4 regions of the Staphylococcus sp. GDY8P57P genome follow, and region 3 is predicted to be linked to each of the others. Evidence: riboswitches for the same ligand, from Rfam matches in the RefSeq annotation. Region 3 holds a riboswitch; each other region holds the start of a gene.

Region 1 (4,689 bases), on a different contig from region 3:
ACCTTCTGCCAAAAACGCCATCCAACAACTAGCAGCTATGAATATTAAAACGGTCATGCTAACTGGTGATAATGAACGAACTGCACGTGCGATTGCCAATGAAGTTGGTATTGACCAAGTCATTGCTGAAGTTCTCCCTCAAGATAAGGCACAACATATCACGCAGTTACAAGAACAGCAGCATAACGTTGCTATGGTAGGTGACGGTATCAATGATGCCCCTGCACTGGTTAAAGCAGATATTGGTATTGCAATGGGAACAGGGACTGAAGTAGCGATAGAAGCTGCAGATATCACCATTCTAGGGGGCGATATTCAGTTAGTACCTAAAGCCATCCACGCGAGTCATAAAACCATTCGCAACATTAAACAAAATTTATTCTGGGCATTTGGATATAACATTGCAGGCATACCTATTGCAGCAATGGGATTACTCGCACCATGGATAGCTGGCGCTGCAATGGCCTTAAGTTCAGTTAGTGTTGTAAGTAACGCTTTACGACTAAGACGAATGAAACTATAATTTTGAAGCATTTCTATTTTATTTCTTTGTTTATTAAAAAGGAGTAAAATATGGGTATATACTATTAAGAACGTCGGAGGTGATCATTATGATTAATAAAGTAATGAATGTTGAAGGTATGAGTTGCGACCACTGCAGAAACGCTGTGGAATCAGCACTAGCTAAATTAAATGGTGTTACTTCAGCTGAAGTAGACTTAGACAAACATCAAGTTCGCGTCGATTATGACGAAGATAGAGTATCAGTTGAGCAAATGAAAGAAGCCATTGAAGATCAAGGCTACGATGTAAAATAAGGTCCGGACAAAAGCGCTTAGGATTTAGGCGAATTCGAAAAGTGAGCAAAACTGCTTCTCAAGTTTTGTCGAGCTTTGAGTTTTTCGACAAAAATCCTGCTTTTGTTAGGCCGTCAATAAGGTCCGGACAAAAGCGCTTAGGATTTAGGTGAATTCGAAAAGTGAAATAGAAGAAGTTAGGCGTGGCAAACCCCAGCAAAACGCATTTCTGATTGAAATGCTACAAGCTAATCTAGCCGGGGTTATAAAACATTCAGTGTGCCATGCCTAACTTCTTTTTTAATTTACTCTTAATTGCGTCGTCCCTGTATTCAACACATCAAGGACTGCATCAAGTGCATCCACAATCAAATTCTTTACAGCTGCATCCGTATAGAATGCAATATGCGGAGTTAACCAAATATCCTCTCTGGCAATTAACGTCTCTAGCAATTCATCATTAATTGCTTTATCACGATAATCTCCAGGGAATAATCCACGTTCATGCTCATATGTATCTAACGCAGCACCTTTAATGTGTCCGCGATCAATGGCATCTAGCAATGCTCGTGTATCTACAATTGATCCCCTAGCCGCGTTGACAAATACAGCGCCTTTTTTAAATTTAGAAAATAATGCTTCGTTAAAAAGATGCGGATTATATTTTGTTGCTGGAATATGAATTGTGACAATATCAGCATCCTGCAATGCGTCTTCTAATGTTTCTTTATACGTAACATACTGTGCAACTTGCTCATTTGGAAATGGATCATAGGCAACAACATGACTACCATACCCTTTGGCAAAGATTCTTGCTGCAATGGAACCAATACGTCCAGTTCCGATAACCGCAACAGTTAAATCACTGATTGAACGTGACAAGATTGAAGGTTCCCATCTAAAATCATATGCTTGAAGTTTACGTTGAATGTCATTTTGATTTCTAACAATATTAATTGCTTGTGTCACGGCAAACTCTGCAATAGAACTTGGTGAATAAGACGGCACATTAGATATAATGATGCCGTATTGTGTAGCTAAATTTAAATCATACGTATCAAACCCAGCACTACGTTGCGCAATATGTTTAATCCCGAAACGTTGAAGTTTCGCAAATATTTCTTCAGATATTGGATGTTGTTGAGATAAAGATAACCCATCAAATCCTTGAACACTATCCACATTACCTTCCGTCAATATCTCTTTGTTTAATTCTATTTCAACCTTATGCTGTTCTGCCCATTCTTCAATATAAGGAATATCTTCATCACGTACACTCATCATTTTTATTCTAGTCATTATCTATCATCCTTTCTCATGTTCGTCTTAGTGTTATACGTTATACAAATTAGATAACGATGCGAGTCGATTCGCCGCTTCAATCAATAAATCATCCTCCAGTGCCAAAGAAATGCGCACATAATGACGTCCATTTTCTCCAAATGGAATACCTGGTGCTACTAGGATGGACTGCTCTTTTAATAAATATTGTTCGAACGATTCACTATCGTAACCCGGTGGCGTTTGAAGCCATGAATATATACCACCTTTAGAATGCACAAATGGCAAATTCGCTTCCTTTAATCGCTTCTCAAAAGCATCACGACGTCGTTTAAATGTGTCATTTTGTTGATCCAAAAAGGCATCATAATGATTCAACGCATACGTTGCTGCATCTTGAAGGGCACCAAACATACCCGCATTCGTATGTGTCTGATATTTCTTTAGTGCTTGTATCATGTCTTTATTCCCTACCGCAAAGCCTACTCTGAAACCTGACATGTTATACCCTTTTGACAATGAAAAAATTTCAATGGCTACTTCCTTTGCAGCTTTAGAAGCGAGTATACTCGGGTTCTTAGCATCGAAACCAAAAGCACTATATGCAAAGTCATGAACAATCTTTGTTTGCGTACCTTTAAATCTTTGAATAGCTTCATCAAATACCGCTTTAGTGGCCGTTGAACCTGTAGGATTATTTGGGTAAGTTAAATAAACTAATGACGTGTTCGCTAATGTTTGTGCATCTACTTTGCGCCAATCTGGCAAGTAATCTGGTGGGTCCAAATTAAGTGGTACTGGATTGGCATCAGCAAGCAAGACACCAGCGAGATAATCTGTATAACCAGGATCTGGCAACAACACATTCTCTCCAGGATTCACAATACATGTCGGTAATGCCACTAAACCGTTCTTTGTACCATAAAGTATGCACACCTCGTCTTCTTTATCTAACGTGACACCGTATTGGCGTTGATAAAAATTAACAATCGCTTCTTTAAATGATGCTTTACCATGAAAGGCACCATACTTTTGATTCTCTGGAATTCGAACTGCTTCTGCAAAATGATCAACAATACCTTTAGGCGTTTCACCATCCGGTATACCCACTGCCATATTGATTAACGGCAATGGACCATGTTCAACTTTGCGTCCCATTGTCTTACCAAAGTAACTATCTGGAATATGCGCTAGCTTATTTGAAATTGTCATGATTTACCCCCTTACAAAATTAAAAAGCTATATATCACGCTCAAAAGAGAGTGACATATAGCTTAGTTTATAACTATGACACTTATCTTTGAGGTATACCTCTTTGGAATTAGCACAGTACTTTTATCTTTTAAGTCTGTTGCTGAAGTTTCATCGGGCCAAATCCCTTCACTTCTCTGGATAAGTCTATTGAATTAATATTTATTGTATCAGTTCAATAATGATTGTCAATATTTATAATTTTCTGATTCATTTACTTTATGGAGATTATACACCATGATTAATATCTTCAAGCATTGCTTCTGCCGTAATTTTAGCACTCGTTAGAACGATTGGTACACCTGCCCCCGGATGTGTACTTGCACCTGCAAAGTATAAGTCTTTGTAGTCTCTTGAAACATTGGCTGGTCTGTAATAATTACTTTGTGTCAGCGTTGGCATGAGTCCAAATGCTGAACCGAACTTAGCATTGTAGCGTTGCTCAAAATCAAGCGGTGTAAAAACTGTTTCAGATACGATATCTCGACGGACATCTTTAAGTGCTTCAATCGTTTCAAGTTTGTTATAGATGACGTCTTTCGCCTTCTCGACTATTGTAGGGTCATGCCAGTCAATTTGGCCTGTTTTTAATTCTGGGACTGGCATCAATACGTACATGCCTGTCTGATCCTCAGGTGCTAATGCTGCATCTTCTACAGATGGGAAGTAAAGGTATAATGATGGATCATCTGGCATCTTTCCACTAAAGATATCATCAATATTACCTCTAAAATCTTTAGCAAATACCACGTTATGGACATGCAATTTATCACGTAATTGACGATTAATACCTGCATAAATTAAAAATGCTGAACATGAATAATCCATGTTATCCACCTTTTCAGGAGAATAGCGCTTTAATGGCGCGTGCTGAGGCATGAGATGTTGTGCCACATATGGGAAGTCGGCTGTACATAGTACTTTATCGAAACGTCGAATATCACCATTAACACGTAAGCCATCTGCACGCTTAAATTTAGGATCAATGATGATCTCTTGCACGTCTGCATTGAGTTCAACATTGACACCATAGTCTTGACCAAGCTGTAATAAGCCTTGGGCTAAGCCATACATGCCACCTTTGATATAATGGACGCCATGAACCATCTCAATCATAGGAATAATAGAGTAAATTGATGGGCCTTGTTTCGGATCAATACCGATATATAATGTCTGAAATGCAAGTAGCTTGCGTATTTTTTCATTAGATACATAATTATCTATTAATTGATCCGCATTGTTAAACGTCTTCAATTTAAGTCCACGATATAACGTTAACGGATTATAAAATTCGCTTGGCTTACGGAACGTGCGCTCAAGGAAATATTTACGCGCTACCTCATATCGTTTATATATATCC
Region 2 (4,689 bases), on a different contig from region 3:
TATTAAAGATTCCAATTTAAATACTATGGTTATCGATGTTAAAGATGATGAAGGTAACATAACAATGAATCTTAACACTGGCAACAAGCAAGTGGATAAAAACACATTAGACATTGTTGATGGTAAGAAATTACTGAAAAAATTGCATGATAACAACATTTATCCAATTGCGCGTATTGTTACATTTAAAGATTCTAAACTAGCGAAAGAACATCCGGAGTGGTCATTTAAAGAAAGTGATGGTTCAGTTTGGACAAATGGTAAAGGTGATAGCTTCGTTAACCCATTTATGAAAGAAGTTTGGGACTACGACATTGATGTAGCCAAAGCGGCAGCTAAAGCCGGTTTCCAAGATATTCAATTTGACTACGTGCGTTTCCCAGAAGGCTTTGAAAATGAAGCAGACAGTCTAACTTATAGTAAAGGTGACTATAAAAATAGCAAGTTAAGTTCTGGCGATCAACGTGTGGATACCATTACGAAATTCTTAGAACACGCTAATAAAGAGTTGAAACCGATGGGTGTTAATATATCTGCGGACGTATTTGGCTATTCTGCATTAGTTAAAAATGCACCTGGTATTGGTCAAAGTTTCCCTAAAATATCTGAAAATGTAGACGCAATTTCATCAATGATTTACCCATCACATTGGAGCAATGGTGACTTTGGTTTACAAGCGCCAGATACAGAACCATATAAAACAGTGAATCGATATATTCAAAAAGAAAATAACTTATTAGATTCACTTGGTAAGAAAAAACCAATTTCACGTCCATGGATTCAAGACTTTACAGCATCATACTTAGGCGATGGTAATTATATTGATTATGATGCGAAAGCTGTATCTGAACAAGTTCAGGCATTAAAAGATAATGGTGTAAATGAGTTCTTACTATGGAATGCCGGCAACGAATACACTGAAGATGCGAACTATAATCCTAAAAAAGGTAGCGCGAAAGAACGTGACCCTGAAGGTGTAGAACAAGACACAAAGCAGAAAGAGAAGCAAGACGACAATAAGAAAGATGATGACAACGAAAATAATAATAGCACTCAATAATGTTAAAAAGGGAGAGAGACAGAATTCTTTTAAATTCTGTCTCTCTCCCTTAGTAATATCTTAGTCAATGTTCTTATGCGTTTGTTTCGCTACGAATATGCTCCCCAATAATAAGCAAAGACCACCTAATAGTTGAGTGGATTGTTCATGATGCGATTGACCTGTTTCTGGTAAAGATGATTGCGTCGTCGTATGCTGGTTTTCTTGCTTTTGATCTGATTGAGACGAAGGTACTTCATTAGATTTAACGTTACCAACATAGTAAGTATTTAATTCACGTGCACAATCTACGGAATTGACTTTTGACGCTGCTTTTTGTCGGTCATCTAATTCAGCGGCATTCGCAATACCGTGTTCAACATATGTTTCTCCACTTTGAAGTCGATTGAAGTTACTGTATCTATCATTTTTATATTCGACTTGGCCATTTTTATAAACTTTATAGACACCTATACCAGCATTTGCCTTATTGTGGCTTTCAATTTTGAAATAGTCCCCTTTATCAATTGCTTTGTCAAAGTTTTGTAAATCTGGATTACCACCACTATTTGATAATGCTTCCGAAGCAATTTCTTGTGCATTGTCTTTCGTCACTACATCAGTTGCGAGTGCATGTTGTCCGTTAAAAGCAGATAATATTACCGTACTTGTTAAAAGTGTTGACGCAAATAGAGAAACCTTCACCACAATGAAAACCCCATTTCATTATTTATCTTTTACAACGTTAGTGTAACACTCAGATTTAATTAAAATAGGGGATTAAAGTAAACCATATTGAAACTTTAAATTAGCTTAAAGAACGGCGTATTTGTAAAGTTAAATTTACAATAGTGATGTTTTAATGACTATAAGCGATTGTTTATATAACATGCATAGTTATCAACTTACCATTTCTTTTTAGAAAAATAAGGAATCGACCATGCCATCAGTAAAGTGAATATCAAGTGTGCGACCATCCATAAGGCATACGCTACCCAATTAAATTGGAACAGTGAACGTTCAGCCAACGTAATAAGTAATGGGTATAAGATTAGAAAAATAATCATTAATAAGAGATAACTTAATTTGTATAAAGGTTTGAATAACAGATAAATGATTAGAAACGTTATGTAAATACAAAATCCAATAATGATATGAATTAAAAGTTCTAAAATAAGTGGTGTCTTATTAGGATCTGCGATGAAATCAATGTTGATTAATAGCAAAGTAAGGTGTGTCGTATGCATCACCACATCCATGACAAACATGATAAGTAATAATAAAATACTAATGAACAATGCACTAAGTAAGTGATAGCTGTAACGAAACATAATCATCAACCCTTCGAATGTGTTTAACAAGCTATTCCCTACAGTAAAACAACTTACACATTTTAAAAATTTAGAATATTTAAAAAATGATATTGACCCAAGCTTGATCCAATGCTAATATAATATCAATTCAATAAAACTTGTTAACTCTTATCAAGAGTGGTGGAGGGATGTGCCCTGAGAAGCCCAGCAACCGTCGTGTAACGAAATGGTGCTAATTCACATAAAGTAGACAATACTTTAAGAGATGAGAGAAAGTGTATCGATACTTTCTCTTAAATAATAGAAAGTATTTTTTTATGTCTTCTAACTATTTAAGAGTTGAAGTGTAGTTGAATCATTTTAAAAAAGAGGTGTCGATATACATGAGAAAATGGTTAAGTATGATCAGTATTTTAGTTTTAATTATCGTGTTAGCAGGATGTAGCAAAGATAAAGAGGATGATAAGAAAATCACAGTTGCTGCTTCACCTGCACCCCATGGAGATGTGTTGAAGAAAGCTAAAGAACAATTAAAGAAAAAAGGTTATGATCTAGAAGTTAAAGAGGTTAATGATTATAAAGTACCAAATAAATTATTAGATAAAGGCGATGTAGATGCTAACTTCTTCCAACACGTACCGTATCTAAAAGCTGAGAAGAAAAGTCATGGCTATAAAATAGAAGAATTAGGTAAAGTATTTACAACGCCAATGGGTGTCTATAGTAAAAAATATAAACATTTGAAAGATATTCCTGAAGGATCAACAATCTATGTTTCAAATAACCCTGCAGAGGAAGGACGATTTTTATCTTTCTTTGTAGATGAAGGTCTGATTAAGTTGAAAAAAGGTGTCAAAATTGAAGACGCCAAGTTTGAAGATATTGCAGAAAATAAAAAGAATTTAAAATTTAATCATCAGCAAGGGGCTGAGTTTTTACCTAAAACATATAAAAACGGTGAAGGTGCAGCAGTTATTATGAATTCTAACTATGCCATCGATAATGGTTTAAAACCGTCTAAAGATGCAATTGTAATGGAAGGTAAATCATCACCATTTGCCAACATTATCGCAGTTCAAGAAGGACATAAAAATGATAAGAAGTTCCAAGAATTATTAAAAGTCATGCAATCTAAAGAAATTAAAGACTATATTAAAAAAGAATATGGAGACGATGTCATTCCTTACGAAAGTAAATAATCCTATATCTTTATTGGGGGAGTGGGACGACGAATTTAAAAAGAATTCTGTCCCACTCCCTCATTTTTTTAATAAATATGTATCATCAAAAAAACTAAAAATAGCAAATTATAATTATTTTTGATTATTCAGAAAATATTTACAAATCTGACAATTATTAGTAAGATATTGAATATTATCAATGAAACATTGTTTATTAAGATGGCCGGAGACTTTTCAAAGAGAGGGATGTAAAAGGGATGGTCGATTATGGGAGGATGAGTCAATATGAGTAAAGCAGAGGAATTAATACAAGAAGATGGGAAGTACTTTGCGGCATCAGGAAGAATTAAATATTACCCATTAGCCATTGATCATGGTTACGGTGCGACACTCGTAGATGTGGATGGTAAAGAATACATTGATTTATTAGCAAGCGCGAGCTCGCAAAATGTAGGGCATGCACCTAAACCGGTAATTGAAGCGATTCAGAAACAAGCTGAGAAATTGATTCATTATACACCTGCATATATGTATCATGAACCAGCAGTGAAATTATCTAAGAAACTATGTGATATTGCGCCAGGTGATTATGAAAAACGTGTGACGTTTGGATTGAGTGGATCTGACGCCAATGATGGCATTATTAAATTTGTAAGAGCGTATACTGGTCGACCGTATATCATTAGTTTTACAAATGCATATCATGGTTCAACATTTGGGTCACTATCGATGTCAGCCATTAGCTTAAATATGCGCAAGCATTATGGTCCTTTATTAAATGGCTTTTATCATATTCCATTTCCAGATAAGTATAGAGGTATGTATGAACAACCTAATCCTAATACAGTAGAAGCGTATCTTGCACCACTTAAAGAAATGTTCGCCAAATATGTGCCAGCAGAAGAAGTTGCATGTATTGTCGTAGAAACGATTCAAGGTGATGGTGGTTTGCTAGAGCCAGTAGACGGTTACTTTGAGGCGTTAGAAGCATTATGTCGTGAACATGGCATTTTAATTGCAGTAGATGATATCCAACAAGGACTAGGGCGCACAGGTACATGGAGTTCAATTGATCACTTTAATTTCACACCGGATTTAATCACATTTGGCAAATCATTAGCTGGTGGGTTACCGATGTCTGCGATTGTTGGTCGCA
Region 3 (4,689 bases):
CGTCCACTCCTAGCTTGCTTTACTTGAAGCATTTCTTAATGAAATTCTCTTTGGTAGGGCTCCGCATCCTCAAGGTTGACTAGAACTGAAAAAGTTTAATTTAAGCGCTTTTTCAGTTCAGTCAGCTACTATGAATTTGCAAAATAGCATCATTATATTATTGATGTCCTAGCCTCTATGCTTACTTCGCTGGTACAACTGCACCTTTGTATTTATCTTTAATGAAGTCTTGAATCTCTTTAGATTGTAATACTTCCATTAAAGCTTTGATTTTTTCATCATCCTTATGTCCTTTTTGAACTGCAATTAAGTTTGCGTATGGGTTGTTGTTTGCTTTTTCAACAGCAATTGAATCTTTTTGTGGACTTAATCCTTGATCAATTGCATAGTTAGAGTTGATGATTGCAGCATCTACATCTTCGTTTTGATAGATTTTTGGAAGATATTCTGCTGATTGTTTACTGTTAAATTTAATGTCTTTTTTATTTTCAGTGATATCTTCGAATTTAGCATCTTCGATTTTTACACCTTTTTTGATTTTAATTAATCCTTCATCAACAAAGAATTTTAAGAAACGACCTTGCTCTGCTGGGTTATTTGAAACATATACTGTTGCACCTTTAGGAAGGTCTTTTAAACTTTTATATTTTTTAGAGTAAACAGCCATTGGTTCTAAGTGAACTTTACCTGCATCTTCAATTTTGTATCCTTTTTCTTTACTTTCAGTTTTTAAGTAAGGTACGTGTTGGAAATAGTTCGCGTCTAGTTCACCTTTATCTAACAATTTGTTTGGTGTTGTGTAATCGTTAATTGTTTTAATTTCTAGATCATAGCCCTTCTCTTTAAGTAAAGGTTTCGCTTTTTCTAGAATTTCAGCGTGTGGTGCTGGAGATGCACCTACAACGATTTTCTTATCTTTGTCACCACTACCATTGCCACAAGCTGCTAAAACGACAGTTAATGTTAGTACTAAAATTAAGCTTAAAAGTTTTTTCATTAAATCATTCCTCTTTTCTTTTAGCGTTTGTCAATTTTATTTGTAATCCAATCCCCAATAAATTGGATTATAAATACGATAATTAAAATAAATACAGTTGAAACTAAAATGACATCATTTTGGTTACGCGTAAATCCTGTTAAGTAAGCTAAGTTACCTAAACCACCTGCACCAATAACACCTGCAATTGCAGTAGATCCAACTAATGCGATTGCTGTTACGGTAATACCTGAAACGAGTGCTGGCATTGCTTCTGGTAATAGTACTTTACGAACAACCGTCCAAGTACTTGCTCCCATTGACCAAGCCGCTTCTATAACACCTTTATCTATCTCTTTAAAAGCAATTTCAACTAATCTTGCATAGAATGGCGCTGCGCCGATGACTAATGCTGGTAAAGCACCCGTTGGACCACTGATTGTTCCGAGTAAGACACTTGTAAATGGAATTAATAACAAGATTAAGATGATAAATGGAATTGCTCGGAACAGGTTAACTATAAATGAAACGATACTATAAAAGACTCTAGCACCTTTCGAATTACTCTTGGCTGATAGAAATAAAAGTACACCTAAAATCAAACCAAAAATAAATGCGAAAATCGTCGACACAATAGTCATATAAAGCGTTTCATAAATGGCTTGCCATACTTCTGGCCACTGGACGTTAGGCATTGTAATCATCTCTTTAAAAATATCACCGTATGATTTATCCATGCTTAACCACCTCCACATTTACATGTTGCTGATGTAAATCTTCTTTAAATGTCTCAAATTCTGTTTCAGCAATATGTGGTATGTGAACCACTAAGAAGCCTACTGCACCGCCACGTGTGTTTTTAATATTTGCCTCAAGAATATTGATATCAATGTTATGTGTTTTACTTATGTACGAAACAACGGGTTCTGTCGTATTATCACCATTGAAATTAAGTCTAACGATATAAGCATCTGAATCTAACGGTTCAAGATGTTGGATAGATTCTTCAAAATCATCATCTAAATCATCTTTCACGAAGCGTTTAGTCACTTCGTGTTGTGGATTTTCAAATACTTGCGTTACTTTACCTTGCTCTATCACACGTCCGCTTTCCATAACTGCTACTTCATCACAAACACGTCTGATAACGTGCATTTCATGTGTGATGATCACAATTGTAAGATTTTCGCGCGCTTTAATCTTTAACAGTAAGTCTAATATTTCATCTGTTGTTTGTGGGTCTAATGCACTAGTAGCTTCGTCACATAATAGAACATCTGGTGCGTTTGCCAAAGCTCGTGCGATGCCGACTCTTTGTTTCTGACCACCTGATAATTCAGAAGGATAAGCATTTTCTCGTCCCTTCAAACCAACAAGATCAATTAATTCTCGTGCTCTTTCAATTGCTTTACCTTTAGAGTATCCTGCAATTTCTAACGGGAACATAATATTGCGAAGTACCGTTCTTGACCATAATAAGTTAAAGTGTTGGAATACCATACTTACTTTTTGACGTTTTTTTCTTAATTCTGCTTTTGAAAGTTTGTTAATATTATCGCCATCTATAATAATATCGCCAGATGTAGGCGCTTCTAGATTATTGAACATTCTAATTAACGTACTTTTACCAGCACCAGAGAATCCGATAACTCCAAAAATAGAGCCCGTTTCTATATTTAAGTTAACGTGATCAACTGCTAGTACATCCTTATCTTTTGTGTGATAGCGTTTAACAACTTGATTTAACTCAATCACGTTTAGTGCCTCCTTAAAATTCATTATGTAATTAAAAAAATGCTTTCTCACTTTAGATTAAGTTGAGAAAGCATTGATTCATCTTTCTCTCATCTTCTAAAGTAATTAACTTTATGTGAATTGGCACCATTTCTAATATTAGACGGTTGCCGGGCTTCATAGGGCACATCCCTCCACCTCTCTTGATAAGAGTTTTCGCACTATTTAATTAATTTATATCCTACCATTGCACTATAATTTCGTCAACAATTATTTTAATTTTTCTAACAAATAAGGTACAGATTGAAATGCATAAATTCTATCTACCTCTATGTCCTTATTCATAACAATTAGAACAGGTACTGACATAATTTTGTTACGTTCACTATATTTAGGATGGTAATTCAAATCGATTTTTTTAACGGGTAAATGTAGTATTTCATTCGCAATATCGAGCATTCGCTCAGACATTTTACATGTACCACACATCGGTGTGTATCCGAAAATGAGGTGTTTATCTTTATTAAAATTCTCACTAATATCTTCAATTTCTATAGATTTACTCATGCATGATTACTAACCTTTCAGTCGTTAAATTGGGAATTAGACGTTTTTCTTTACGTACTGTAAAGCCATGTTTACTCAATACATGCGCAAGATAGTTCTTGGGACATCTAGCAACTTCACAATATGTTTTATCAACATAAATGTGTTCACATTCACTAAGATGACGTTTAAACCACTTTCTTATCTTTTCACCTTCGTCATCTGAATCTGCTAGCACAAAGACTTGCTTGTCATATAATGTTTCAATCATGTCATCTAATTTATCAATACTCATTGTACCATGCGTACAAATAATATTGATAGGTTCAGCGATGACTTGTTGTACTCTCTTCTTATCAGATTTGCCTTCAACAATTATAACTTTATTTAAAATTGCCATGTTAATCCACCTTCTAAGTCGATAATAAACAATCAGTTACTTCTTCACAGAACGCGCATACCTTAAACATCATTTACAATTACTTAACAATGTACGCAATTATAGACGCCATACCAAACTGAGATGATTACTTTATAGATAAAAAGACAAAATAAAAACTCCATGATCGCAATCAAGGAGTTTAAATTAATTATTCACCAATCATTTCTTTATATTGATCAGCTGATAATAATTCATCTAATTGACTTTCATCGCTAAGTTCAACTTTAACCATCCATGCTTTCTCATATGGTGATTCGTTAACAAACTCAGGACTATCTTCTAATTCTTCATTTGATTCTACAACTTTACCAGATACTGGCGCATATAATTCAGAAACAGTTTTAACTGATTCTACACTACCAAAAGTATCCCCTTCGTTGATTTCATCATCAACTTCTGGTAATTCAACAAATACGATGTCACCTAATTCGCCTTGTGCGTATTCAGTGATACCAATTGTTACTGTGTTGCCTTCAACTTTTACCCATTCATGTTCTTTTGAATATTTTAATTCGCTCGGTACTGCCACGAGAATCCCCTCCTAAAAATAATTACAATTTAATGATGCCATACAGTAAGGTTTCATTCAACTATTAAAGTAAAAGTTACAATAATTTATATAAATAAAATTTGTAATTTTAAACTATAACCAAATTTCTTTGTATTGATCTTCTTTAAATCCTAATGTGATGTTTTCTCCAGAAATAGCTAGTGGTCGTTTAACTAACATGCCATCAGAAGCTAATAGATTTAATTTTTCATCAGTAGATAAATCTTTTAATTTATCTTTTAAACCTAATTCTCTATATTTTGCACCATGCGTATTAAATAGTTTATTAACTTCTACACCTGTTTTATCGATAATATCTTCAAACTCTTTTTTAGTTGGTGTGTGTTGTACAATGTCAATCGGTTCATAACTTACGCCATGCGCATCTAAAAATTTTGCTGCTTTTTTACAAGTTGTGCAATTTGAATATTGATAAAATTT
Region 4 (4,689 bases), on a different contig from region 3:
TGCAGTTTGCAAATGATGATACTTTAGTGATAGGACCTTACTATCGAGGTAGTAATGGCAGTGAAGGTCGTGATGAGTTTGCTAACGCTGATTTAAAAGATGTAACGTACCTTATTAGAATACTTAAACAACGATATCCAAATGCTTATGTACATATGATTGGATTCTCAAGAGGGGGAATACAAGGTCTCTTAACTTATCAAGATTATCCGGTAGATAGTTATATTATCTGGGGTGGGGTTTCTGATATGCATTTAATGTATGAGGAACGTGTTGATTTACGTGGCATGTTACGTCGTATGGTTGGTCATCCTGATAAACATAAAGACGCCTATGACAAAAGAGATGCTATAAAATTAATTGATGCGCATAGTCCGCCAATCCTAATTGTACATGGGGGTAAAGATAAACAGGTAGGTATTCACCATGCTTATTATTTAGAGAAGCAATTGAGTTCTAAAGGTGTCGACTTTGATACGTTTTATCAAATAGATGAAGGTCATGTGCCTAGACCACCAGCTATGAAAAAAGCACTTAACTATGTACATCATTGGATGTCGAAATGTGAGGGTAAATAAAAAGGCAACGTACCTTGGTTAATTTTACCAAGTACGTTGCCTTTTGAATGTGACCATTTAATTATTTATTAAAGCCACCTGTATTAGCAATTTCTTCAACTTCTGGACCGAATTTTTTGAAGTTTTCTTCAAAACGTTTAATTAAGTCGTCGGCTTGAGCGCGATATTTGTCTGAATCACTCCAAGCATTAATTGGGTTGAGTATTGTTTTAGGTACGTCTTCCATTTCTGTAGGAATGCTTAAACCGAATTTTTCATCTTTAGTAAATTTAGCGTTTTTCAATTTACCTTTAATCGCTTGATCTACCATATAGCGAGTGTAATGTAAGCTGATACGTCTACCTACACCGTATTTACCACCTGTCCAGCCAGTGTTAACTAAGTATACATCAACGTCATGTTTATCAATAAGTTCACCTAGTAAATCTGCATACTTAATAGGATTAAGTGGTAAGAATGGTGCACCAAAACATGTAGAGAATGAAGGTTCAGGCTCTGTAACGCCACGCTCAGTTCCAGCTAATTTAGATGTAAAGCCGCTTAAGAAGTGGTACATCGCTTGTGATTTAGTTAATTTAGCAATTGGTGGTAATACACCGAATGCGTCAGCTGTTAAGAAAATGATTGTATTAGGATGAGCTGCTTTAGATGGTAGAACAATGTTATCAATGTGATGAATTGGATAAGCTGCACGGGTATTCTCAGTATATGAATTATCATCAAAGTCAACGGCGCCACGCTCGTTAACTACAGTATTTTCAAGAATAGTGCCGTATTGAATCGCGTTATAAATTTGCGGTTCTTTTTCTTTAGAAAGATTGATTGCTTTAGCGTAACAACCACCTTCGATGTTGAAAATACCATTTTTATTCCAACCATGCTCATCATCACCAATTAATTTTCTATCTGGTGCTGCAGATAACGTTGTTTTACCTGTACCTGATAATCCGAAGAATAAAGCAACGTCCCCTTTATCTCCAACGTTAGCAGAACAATGCATACTCATAATGTCTTGCATTGGTAGTAAATAGTTCATTACTGAGAAGATACCTTTTTTCATTTCGCCAGCATATTCAGTACCACCAATTAAAATCGTTTTATGTTTGAATGAAATGATAACAAATGTTTCTGATTTAGTACCATCAACTTCAGGGTCAGCTTTAAAATGAGGTGCAGAAACAATAGTGAAATTAGGTTTAATATTACTTGCTTCTTCTTTAGAATCTGGGCGAATAAACATATTTTGTGCAAAAAGGTTGTGCCATGCAAGTTCGTTAATAACTGTAAGTTTCAATTGTGTATCTTTGTCACTACCTGCATAGCCATTAAAAACGTAAAGTTCATCTTTTGTATCAAGATAGTCTAAAACTTTAGCGTAAAGATTTAAGAAAGTTTCTTCATCGATAGGTTGGTTAATATCTCCCCAATGAATATTATCTTTATAAGAAGGTTCTGTAACGATAAATTTATCTTTTGGAGAACGTCCAGTGTATTTACCAGTGCTCGCATTAATCGCACCAAGTTCAGTTAATTCTCCTTCTTTATTACCCATTATTTTGTAATAAAGTTGAGTTGTTGAGAGTTGAAAAAGAGAGCTTTCTTTTTCTAATAATTTTTTAATTTTAGGTGTTTCGCTGTATGTATCTACTGACATACCCAATCCCTCCAGCGTGTGTTATAGAAATTCAATATTGTAAGCCTTTACATGAAAATAGTATAACATAATGCCATAATTATTCCACCTGGAAAAGACAAAAAAACATGTAAAAACAAAATTGACATTAATTGGTGAATTAGGTAGTATAGTTCTTAACGGATTCTCTTATCCTGAGTGGTGGAGGGACATGGACCCAATGAAACCCAGCAACCTCTTTTTTAAAAGAAAGGTGCCAAACCGTTTGCAGACATATAATCGTCTGAACGATAAGAGCGAATGGACGTTTAAGAGCCTTCTCTCTGTCTTGAATAGTGAAGAAGGCTCTTTTATTTTTGAGCTCACATTTTAAAGAGAATTTTCGTAAATACAATGGTAAAAGGAGCAAATCATGACTTACAATAAACGTTTATTTACTTCAGAATCAGTAACAGAAGGACATCCTGACAAGATTGCTGACCAAGTGTCTGATGCTATCTTAGATGAAATCTTGAAAGATGATCCCAATGCACGTGTCGCTTGTGAAACAACTGTAACAACTGGAATGGCGCTCATTTCAGGTGAAATATCAACTTCTACTTATGTAGATATTCCCAAAGTCGTACGAGAAACAATTAAAGGTATTGGCTATACGCGTGCTAAATTTGGCTATGATTACCAAACAATGGCAGTATTAACTGCAATCGATGAACAGTCACCGGATATTGCGCAAGGTGTTGACAAAGCACTTGAATATAGAAATGATATTTCTGAAGAAGAAATTGAAGCTACAGGTGCGGGTGACCAAGGCTTAATGTTTGGTTATGCGACTAATGAGACAGAAACATATATGCCGTTACCAATCTTTTTATCACATCAATTAGCGAAGCGTTTATCAGATGTGCGTAAAGATGGTATTCTAGATTATTTAAGACCTGATGGTAAGGTTCAAGTTACAGTAGAATACGATGAAGATGATAAACCTAAACGTATTGATACGATTGTTGTATCATCTCAACATGCGGATGATGTTGAATTAGAGCAAATCCAAAGTGATATTAAAGAACATGTCATTTATCCAACAGTACCAGAAGGTTTAATTGATAGTGAAACTAAATTCTTTATCAATCCAACAGGAAGATTTGTTATCGGTGGACCACAAGGCGATGCAGGGTTAACAGGACGTAAAATCATCGTTGATACTTATGGTGGTTATGCACGTCACGGTGGTGGTTGCTTCAGTGGTAAAGATCCAACTAAAGTAGACCGCTCAGCAGCTTATGCAGCGAGATATGTAGCGAAAAATATCGTTGCTGCAGGACTGGCAGATCAATGTGAAGTACAACTTGCATATGCAATTGGAGTTGCTGAACCAGTTTCAATTTCAATCGATACATTCAAGACAGGTAAAGTTTCAGAAGCACAACTTGTTGAAGCGGTTAGAGCAAACTTTGATTTACGACCAGCAGGTATCATTAAAATGTTAGATTTAAAACATCCTATATATAAACAAACAGCAGCATATGGTCACTTTGGTAGAACTGATGTACTATTACCTTGGGAAAAATTAGACAAAGTGAACGTATTAAAAGATGCTGTTCAAAGTTAATAAACGCTTTAAATAATATTATAAGAAATTGTCGAAATTAAGGACTGTTTCTATTATAATTAGACATACTGATAGATTAAAGGAGCGTTGATTTAATGAATTCACTTGGACCAATTGAAATTGGTTTAATCATAGCTATTGTAGTTGCAGCGATTTGTTTAATTCTATTTTTAGTTACACTTAAAAGTAAAAATAATATTAAACAAAAGACAAAAGAAGAATATGATCTCAAAGAAAAACAAATGAAAGCGTCTCATGACGAAGCACTTGAAAAAGAGCGCATACAAAATAAAAAGCAAGTTACTAAACAAAAAGAAGATTTTGATGCAACTGTCAGCGGTAAAGACCGTGAAATTGATGCCTTAAAACTATTCTCTAAGAATAAAAGTGAATATGTGACAGATATGCGTTTAATTGGTATTAGAGAGCGTTTAGTAAAAGAAAAACGTATCAGACCTGAAGATATGCATATCATGGCAAATATCTTCCTTCCAAGTAATGAGTTTAATGATATTGAACGTATTAGTCACCTTGTACTTACACGTACTGGTCTATATATTATAGATTCGCAATTATTAAAAGGACATGTATATCAAGGCATAAGTGGTAATCAATTTAACGAATTACCAATGATGGAACAAATCTTTAACACGTTAGATTTAGATGCTAAGTCACCACAAACGTTAGTACTTGATCAAAATGAGGATAAAGCGTCATTGTCATTCGTTAATTATTCTGAACAGCTTGCTGCGATAGAGAAATTAGCGTCAGATTTACAAACTCAGTTGGGTGCGAAATATACGCCAACAGCGATTTTATATTTCAATCCGAAACATGATGGAGACGTCACAATTTCAAATTATGCACAA

The links. Region 3 has a riboswitch for S-adenosylmethionine ahead of KA878_RS02535 (methionine ABC transporter ATP-binding protein). Riboswitches for the same ligand answer to the same signal wherever they lie in the genome.
Region 1: another riboswitch for S-adenosylmethionine. It lies ahead of KA878_RS07410 (aminotransferase class I/II-fold pyridoxal phosphate-dependent enzyme); the one in region 3 lies ahead of KA878_RS02535 (methionine ABC transporter ATP-binding protein).
Region 2: another riboswitch for S-adenosylmethionine. It lies ahead of KA878_RS07205 (MetQ/NlpA family ABC transporter substrate-binding protein); the one in region 3 lies ahead of KA878_RS02535 (methionine ABC transporter ATP-binding protein).
Region 4: another riboswitch for S-adenosylmethionine. It lies ahead of metK (methionine adenosyltransferase); the one in region 3 lies ahead of KA878_RS02535 (methionine ABC transporter ATP-binding protein).

What each region holds. Positions count from the first base shown of each region.
Region 1 is NZ_JAESLK010000019.1:103,568-108,256, reverse strand. It holds gene KA878_RS07425 (heavy metal translocating P-type ATPase) at 1-523, shown strand, start outside; gene copZ (copper chaperone CopZ) at 612-818, shown strand; gene KA878_RS07415 (D-lactate dehydrogenase) at 1,098-2,096, opposite strand; gene KA878_RS07410 (aminotransferase class I/II-fold pyridoxal phosphate-dependent enzyme) at 2,130-3,290, opposite strand; SAM riboswitch class I at 3,370-3,477, opposite strand; gene KA878_RS07405 (phytoene desaturase family protein) at 3,558-4,689, opposite strand, start outside.
Region 2 is NZ_JAESLK010000019.1:63,442-68,130, forward strand. It holds gene KA878_RS07190 (putative glycoside hydrolase) at 1-1,060, shown strand, start outside; gene KA878_RS07195 (cell surface protein) at 1,121-1,747, opposite strand; gene KA878_RS07200 (hypothetical protein) at 1,945-2,370, opposite strand; SAM riboswitch class I at 2,518-2,624, shown strand; gene KA878_RS07205 (MetQ/NlpA family ABC transporter substrate-binding protein) at 2,736-3,551, shown strand; gene KA878_RS07210 (aspartate aminotransferase family protein) at 3,819-4,689, shown strand, end outside.
Region 3 is NZ_JAESLK010000006.1:16,470-21,158, reverse strand. It holds gene KA878_RS02545 (MetQ/NlpA family ABC transporter substrate-binding protein) at 182-997, opposite strand; gene KA878_RS02540 (methionine ABC transporter permease) at 1,018-1,713, opposite strand; gene KA878_RS02535 (methionine ABC transporter ATP-binding protein) at 1,706-2,731, opposite strand; SAM riboswitch class I at 2,818-2,923, opposite strand; gene KA878_RS02530 (thioredoxin family protein) at 2,981-3,277, opposite strand; gene KA878_RS02525 (toprim domain-containing protein) at 3,270-3,656, opposite strand; gene gcvH (glycine cleavage system protein GcvH) at 3,847-4,227, opposite strand; gene KA878_RS02515 (arsenate reductase family protein) at 4,342-4,689, opposite strand, start outside.
Region 4 is NZ_JAESLK010000004.1:12,225-16,913, reverse strand. It holds gene KA878_RS01715 (alpha/beta hydrolase family protein) at 1-578, shown strand, start outside; gene pckA (phosphoenolpyruvate carboxykinase (ATP)) at 640-2,232, opposite strand; SAM riboswitch class I at 2,398-2,508, shown strand; gene metK (methionine adenosyltransferase) at 2,624-3,820, shown strand; gene KA878_RS01700 (NERD domain-containing protein) at 3,916-4,689, shown strand, end outside.